Linked DNA regions of Sediminicoccus sp. KRV36. The protein of the gene in region 1 interacts with the protein of each later gene in a pairwise test. Links are inferred from orthologs where the notes say so. Each region holds a gene or a part of one and is shown in the gene's direction. Other genes may lie near its edges.

Region 1 (3,428 bases):
TGCGGCAGCAGGTGCGACGCTGGGCGGCCCGCACCGCGCGGACCTGCTGTTCACCCACGCGGCCAAGGCCATGCCGGCCGGGCTGTGCTCCACGGGCGAGCAGAAGGCGCTGCTGATCTCCACCGTGCTGGCCCATGCGGGCCTGATCGCGGCCGCGCGCGGCTTCGCCCCCCTGCTGCTGCTGGATGAGGTGGCGGCGCATCTGGATGAGGAGCGCCGCGCGGCCCTCTTTGACGCGCTGGCAGCACTGCCCGCGCAAAGCTTCCTGACGGGCACGGATGCCGGGGTTTTCACGCCTGTTGCAGACCAGGCCGAGCACTGGCGAATCACCCCTGGCGGTGCGCATCCGGCACCCCTGTCCCTGGGCGCGTAAAACTGGCATAAAGCCCAGGTCTTTCCGAAGGTTTTCCGATTCCCGATGAGCAGCGATTCCCCCAGCGGTGACGACCCCCTGAACCAGGTCTCCGATGCCGATTATACCGGCGCCTCGATCACTGTGCTGCGTGGCCTGGAAGCGGTGCGCAAGCGCCCCGGCATGTATATCGGCGACACCGATGACGGCTCGGGCCTGCACCACATGGCCTTCGAGATCATTGATAATTCCGTGGATGAAGCCCAGGCCGGCTACGCCAGCCGCGTGGATGTCGTGCTGAACGGCGATGGCAGCGTGACCGTGACCGATGACGGGCGTGGCATCCCCGTGGATATCCACGCCGAGGAAGGCGTCTCGGCGGCCGAGGTTGTGCTCACGCGGCTGCATGCGGGCGGCAAGTTCAACCAGAATTCCTACAAGGTCTCGGGCGGCTTGCACGGCGTGGGTGCCGCCGTGGTGAACGCGCTCAGCGAATGGATGGAAGTGCGCATCTGGCGCGGTGGGGTCGAGCATTTCATCCGCTTCGAGCATGGCGACACGGTGCAGCCGCTGATGATCGTGGGGCCAAGCCCGCATCACCAGGGCACGCAGGTGACGTTCAAGCCCTCGGCCGGCACCTTCACCCAGGTGGAGTATGATTTCCACATCCTGGAGCGCCGGCTGCGCGAACTGGCCTTCCTCAATTCGGGCCTCGCCATCACCATCCGCGATGACCGCCATGTGCCGGCGCAAACCGCCGAGTTCAAATTCGATGGCGGCCTCGTCGCCTTCGTCGAGTGGCTGGACAAGGGCAAGGACCCGATCTTCAAGCCGCCCATCAGCGTCATCGCCAAGGAAGGCGAGGGCATTCGCGTCGAGCTCGCGATGTGGTGGACCTCCTCGCCGCGTGAGGTGATGCTCTGCTTCACCAACAACATCCCGCAGCGCGATGGCGGCTCGCACCAGGCGGGCTTCCGCCAGGCGCTGACGCGCATCGTCTCCAAATACGCCGAGGATCTGGCGAAGAAGGAAAAGATCGAACTCGTCGGCGATGACATGCGCGAGGGGCTGACCTGCGTGCTCTCGGTCAAGGTGCCGGATCCGAAATTCAGCTCGCAGACCAAGGACAAGCTCGTATCCTCCGAGGTGCAGCCGGTGGTGCACATGGCTGTGGCCGATGCGCTCTCCCATTGGTTCGAGACGCATCCGAAGGAGGCGAAGCTCGTCCTCGACCAGGTCGTGCTGAGTGCCGTGGCGCGCAAGGCGGCGCAATTGGCGCGCGAGAAGGTGGGGCGCAAGAACGCGCTGGATATCTCGACGCTCCCCGGCAAGCTGGCCGATTGCCAGGAAAAGGACCCCGCCAAGAGCGAGATCTTCATCGTCGAGGGTGACAGCGCCGGTGGCTCCGCCAAGCAGGGGCGCAACCGCGCCAACCAGGCCATCCTGCCGCTCAAGGGCAAGATCCTGAATGTCGAGCGTGCCCGCATGGACAAGATGCTGGCCAGTGCCGAAATCGGCACGCTGATCACGGCCCTCGGCACCGGCATCGGCACGGGCGAGCCGGCACGGGGCGGATTTTCGGCCGACAAGCTGCGCTACCACAAGATCATCATCATGACGGATGCCGATGTGGATGGCAGCCACATCCGCACCCTGCTGCTGACCTTCTTCTTCCGGCAGATGCCTGAATTGATCGAGCGCGGGCATCTCTACATCGCCCAGCCGCCGCTCTACCGGGCCAAGCGCGGCAGCGATGAGCGCTACCTCAAGGATGACCGCGCGCTGGAGGATTACCTGATCGAGAAGGCGACCAGCAACGCGAAGATCACGCTGGCCGATGGCCGCGTCGCCGTGGAGGCCGAGCTGGCCGAGGTGGTGGAAAGTCTGCGGCAGACCACCTCGCGCATTCGCCGCCTCGCTGCCGGTGTTCCGGTGGAGATCGTGGAGCAGGCGGCCATGGCGGGCATCCTCACGCCCGACATGCAGCGCGCACTGGAAGGGGCGCAGGATTTCGTGGCGCGCCTCGATGCCATGGCGCCCCCTTCCGAGCGCGGCTGGAAGGCCAGCGTGGATGAGGCGGGCATCCACATGCACCGCATGGTGCGTGGCGTGGCCGAACGGCACACGCTCTCGGCCGCGGCGCTGCGCAGCACCGAGGCCCGCTGGCTGGATGAGCGGCGGGCGAAGCTGCGCGACGAATTCGAAGCCGGCGCCAAGCTGGCCTTTGACGGCAATGAGGCCGCGGTGCGCGGGCCACTCGCCGCGTTTGACCGCATCCTGGCGCAGGGCCGGCGCGGCCTCTCCTTCCAGCGCTTCAAGGGCCTGGGCGAGATGAACCCGGATCAGCTCTGGAAGACCACGCTGGACCCCGCCATCCGCACCTTGCTTCAGGTGCGGGTGAATGATGCCGAGGATGCGGAGAGCGTCTTCTCCACGCTGATGGGCGATGTGGTGGAGCCGCGCCGCGACTTCATCGTGGGCAATGCCCTCAAGGTTGCGAATCTGGACGTGTGATGACCCCGCCTGATTCCCGGATCGCGGCATTGCGGCGCGTGATCACCGATCTCGGCAGCAAGCTTGAGCTCGACCTCGCGGTGCGGCTTTGGGATGGCGAAGCGGTGCCACTGGGGCCGCGCTGGAGTGGCGACCTCGCACTGGCGATCAACGACCCGGCCGCCATCACGAAATTGCTGCGCAAGCCGCGCGCGGCCACGCTGTTCGATTTGATGGCCGAGGGCAGGATTGACCTGGAAGGCGGCAGCCTGCTGGCCTTCGCGGACCGCATCGGTACGCGCCGCACACGCGGCCTGCTGAAGCAGATCAACACATTCGCGGCGATCCGCGCTCTCCTGCCTTTTCTGTTCGGACCCGGCACGCCCGACCGCAAGCTTGAGGGCGCGAGCCACGCCTATGCGGGCGCGCAGACCGCGCGCTTCGAGGCGGGACGCGACGACACCTCGCTGATCCAGTTCCATTACGACCTCTCGAACGAATTCTACGCGCTCTTTCTCGACCCCGAGATGGTCTATACCTGCGCCTATTTCCCCCATGGCGACGACAGCATCGCCGAGGCGCA
Region 2 (3,530 bases), 270 kb from region 1 along the record:
CCTTGGCAAGGATCCCGAGGTGCGGAACTTCCAGAATGGCGGCAAGGTCGTGAAATTCGGCTTGGCGACCTCGGAGCGCTACAAGGACCGCGAAGGCAATCAGCAGGAACGCACCGAGTGGCATGACGTCGAAATCTACAATGACCGGCTGGGCGACGTCGCGGAGAAGTACCTGAAGAAGGGCAGCGAGGTTTACATCGAAGGCCAGATCGAGACGCAGAGCTTCACCGACAAGGACGGCAATGAGCGCAAGACGAAGCGCATCGTGCTCCGCCAGTTCCGCGGCGAATTGCAGCTGGTCGGCGGCCGCGCCTCGGGTGGCGGCGATATGGGCGAGGAACGCAGCTATTCCGGCGGCGGCGGTGAGCGCAGTTCGGCCCCGGCGCGGGCAGGCGCGCCGCGCGCGGGGTGGGATTCGGGGAAGAAGCCGGATATGGATGATGATATTCCCTTCTGAGGGATTGCGAGGGGCTTTGCCCCCCTCGCCCCCCAGCAGGGGACCAGTCCCCTGCACCCCATTTGTTGAAGGTGCAGGAAACTAAGTTTCCTGCCGGGGTCCAGGGGCAGAGCCCCTGGCCTTAAACCCAGGACCAAGATTCTTTGAGCGACGAAATCCCCAAGCCCCTGGACGTGGCCCCCATCGCCCTCGAAGAGGAGATGCGCCGCTCCTACCTCGACTACGCGATGTCCGTCATCGTCAGCCGCGCGCTGCCCGATGTGCGCGATGGCCTGAAGCCGGTGCATCGCCGCATCCTGTTTGCCATGCATGAGGCCGGCTACACGCCGGACAAGCCGCACCGCAAATCGGCCCGCGTGGTGGGTGACGTGATGGGCAAGTATCATCCGCACGGGGACAGCGCGATCTATGACGCCATGGTGCGCATGGCGCAGGGCTTCTCGATGCGCGTGCCGCTGGTGGATGGCCAGGGCAATTTCGGCTCGATGGATGGCGACCCGCCGGCGGCCATGCGCTACACCGAGGTCCGCCTCGCCAAGGCCGCCGGCGCGCTGCTGGAGGGCATTGACGAAGACACGGTGGATTTCACGCCGAACTACGACGAAAGCGCCAATGAGCCGCGCGTCCTGCCGGCCGCCTTCCCGAATTTGCTGGTGAATGGCGCGGGCGGCATCGCCGTCGGCATGGCGACCAACATCCCGCCGCACAACCCGACCGAGGTGATTGACGCCACGCTCAAGCTGGTGGCCGAGCCAGAGACGACGCTCGAAGAGCTGATGGCCATCATCCCCGGCCCGGATTTCCCGACGGGTGGCATCATCCTCGGCCGTGCCGGCATCCGCTCGGCCTTCGAGATGGGGCGCGGCTCCATCCCGCTGCGCGCCGATTGCGTGATCGAGGAGATGAAGGGCCAGCGCCAGGCCATCATCGTCAACGAAATCCCCTACCAGGTGAACAAGTCGGTCCTGATCGAGCGCATCGCCGAACTGGTGCGCTCCAAGCTGATCGAAGGCATCACCGACCTGCGCGATGAGAGTGACCGCTCGGGCCTGCGCATCGTGATCGAGCTGAAGCGCGAAGCCGTGGCGGAGGTGGTGCTGAACCAGCTCTACCGGATGACCTCGCTGCAGATCAGCTTCCCGGTGAATTTCCTGGCACTCAACGGCGGCCGCCCGCAGCAGATGGGCATCCGTGACGCGCTGCTGGCCTTCATCGCCTTCCGCGAGGAGGTGATCCTCCGCCGCTCGCGCCATCGGCTCATGAAGGCGCGGGAACGCGCGCACAACCTGGTGGGCCTCGCCATCGCGGTCGCCAATATCGACGCGGTGATCCGCCTGATCCGCGAGAGTGCGGATGCGGCCTCGGCCCGCGTGGCGCTGATGGCGCGGGACTGGCCGGCGGCCGATGTCGCCCCCCTGGTGGCGCTGGTGCAGGATGAGGGCAATGAGCTCTCGCCCGAAGGCACCATGCGCCTGACGGAAGCCCAGGCGCGCGGCATCCTGGAACTGCGCCTGCAACGCCTGACCGGGCTTGAGCGCGAGAAGATCGACGCGGAACTCAAGGAAGTCGGTGCCCGCATCGTGGAACTGCTGGAAATCCTCTCCAGCCGCCCGCGCCGCATGGAGGTGATGACCGAGGAGTTGCTCGCCGTTCGCGCCACGCTGCATTCGCCGCGGCTGACGCGGATCGTGGATTACGCGGCCGATATTGACGATGAGAGCCTGATCGCGCCGGCCTCGATGATCGTGACGCTGACGCGCGATGGCTATGTGAAGCGCACGCCGCTCGATGTGTTCCGCTCGCAGCATCGCGGTGGGCGCGGGCGCAGTGCCGCCTCGACGCGCGCCGATGATGTGGTGGTGCGCAGCTTCGTTGGCCACACGCACCAATGGGTGCTGTTCTTCACCAGCCGCGGCATCGCCTTCCGCGAGAAGGTCTGGCAGCTGCCCGAGGGCGGCACCGGCGGCAAGGGGCGTTCCCTGCGCCAGGTGCTGCAACTGCAGGAGAACGAGACGGTCACGGCCGTGCTGCCTCTGCCGCAGGATGAGAGCCTGTGGGAGCATCTGCACCTCGTCTTCGCCACCAGTGACGGCAATGTGCGCCGCAACCGGCTCTCTGACTTCCGCAATGTGCGCTCCTCCGGCCTCATCGCCATGAAGCTGGATGAGGGCGATTCGCTGATCGGCGTGGCCACCTGCCGCGAAGGCGATGACGTACTGCTGGCAACGCGCATGGGCAAGGCGATCCGCTTCGTCGCGGATGCGGATACGTTGCGCGTCTTTTCGGGCCGCGATTCGACCGGGGTGCGCGGCATCCGGCTGGGCAAGGGGGATGCGGTGATCGCGCTCGCCGTGCTCGGCCATGTCGTTGCCTCGGTGGAGGAACGCACGGCCTATCTCAAGCAGAAGCGCCGCGGCGAAGGCGCCGAGGAGGGTGAGGCCCCCATCGCTGATGACGCCGAGGAGGCCGGCACGCAGGACATCACGCTCAGCGCCGAGCGCCTGGCGGAGCTGGAAGCGGCGGAGCAATTCCTGCTCACCGTGACGGATCGCGGCTTCGGCAAGCGCAGCAGCGCCTACGAATACCGCGTCACCGGGCGTGGCGGGCAGGGCATCAACGGCATCACGCTCAGTCGCCGAACGGGCGCGGCCGTGGTGGCAAGCTTCACCGTGCAGGCGGGGGATCACATCATGCTGATGACCGATGGCGGCCAGGCCATCCGCTTCGAGGCCGAGCAGGTGCGCCAAACGGGGCGGCAATCCCAGGGCGTCATGCTGCAACGCCTGGACGATGCGGAGCGCGTGACCAGCTGCTTCCCCGTCCTCGAGGATGATGCCGAGGATGCGCCCGCGGAGGGCGAAGACAATGGTTGAGCGCGTCGCCCTTTATCCCGGCACCTTCGACCCCGTGACCAACGGGCACCTTGATGTCATCGGCCGGGCCGCGCGGTTGGTGGACCGGCTGGTGATCGGTGTCGCCATGAATATCGGCAAGGGGCCGCTGTTTTCCATCGAGGAACGCGCGGAGCTTGTCGCCGCCGAAACCGAGGCCGTGGCCAAGCGCACCGGCTGCG

What was found.
Region 2: the proteins of gyrB (region 1) and gyrA interact in binary tests that used the Escherichia coli proteins (3 or more experiments, as listed by UniProt). The link is inferred for Sediminicoccus sp. KRV36 from one-to-one orthologs.

The regions. Positions count from the first base shown.
Region 1 is NZ_CP085081.1:3,873,333-3,876,760, reverse strand. The notes cover bases 28-3,142. They hold gyrB (DNA topoisomerase (ATP-hydrolyzing) subunit B), read left to right. Parts: upstream 28-418; coding sequence 419-2,866; downstream 2,867-3,142. Other genes in these bases: LHU95_RS18320 (cyclopropane-fatty-acyl-phospholipid synthase family protein), read left to right, coding at 2,866-3,142; recF (DNA replication/repair protein RecF), read left to right, coding at 28-373. In the rest of the region: more of recF, read left to right, coding at 1-27; more of LHU95_RS18320, read left to right, coding at 3,143-3,428. UniProt on the Escherichia coli protein: DNA gyrase negatively supercoils closed circular double-stranded DNA in an ATP-dependent manner to maintain chromosomes in an underwound state.
Region 2 is NZ_CP085081.1:3,608,380-3,611,909, reverse strand. What follows is about bases 314-3,530. They hold gyrA (DNA gyrase subunit A), read left to right. Parts: upstream 314-657; coding sequence 658-3,330; downstream 3,331-3,530. Other genes in these bases: coaD (pantetheine-phosphate adenylyltransferase), read left to right, coding at 3,323-3,530; ssb (single-stranded DNA-binding protein), read left to right, coding at 314-457. Outside these bases: more of ssb, read left to right, coding at 1-313. UniProt on the Escherichia coli protein: A type II topoisomerase that negatively supercoils closed circular double-stranded (ds) DNA in an ATP-dependent manner to maintain chromosomes in an underwound state.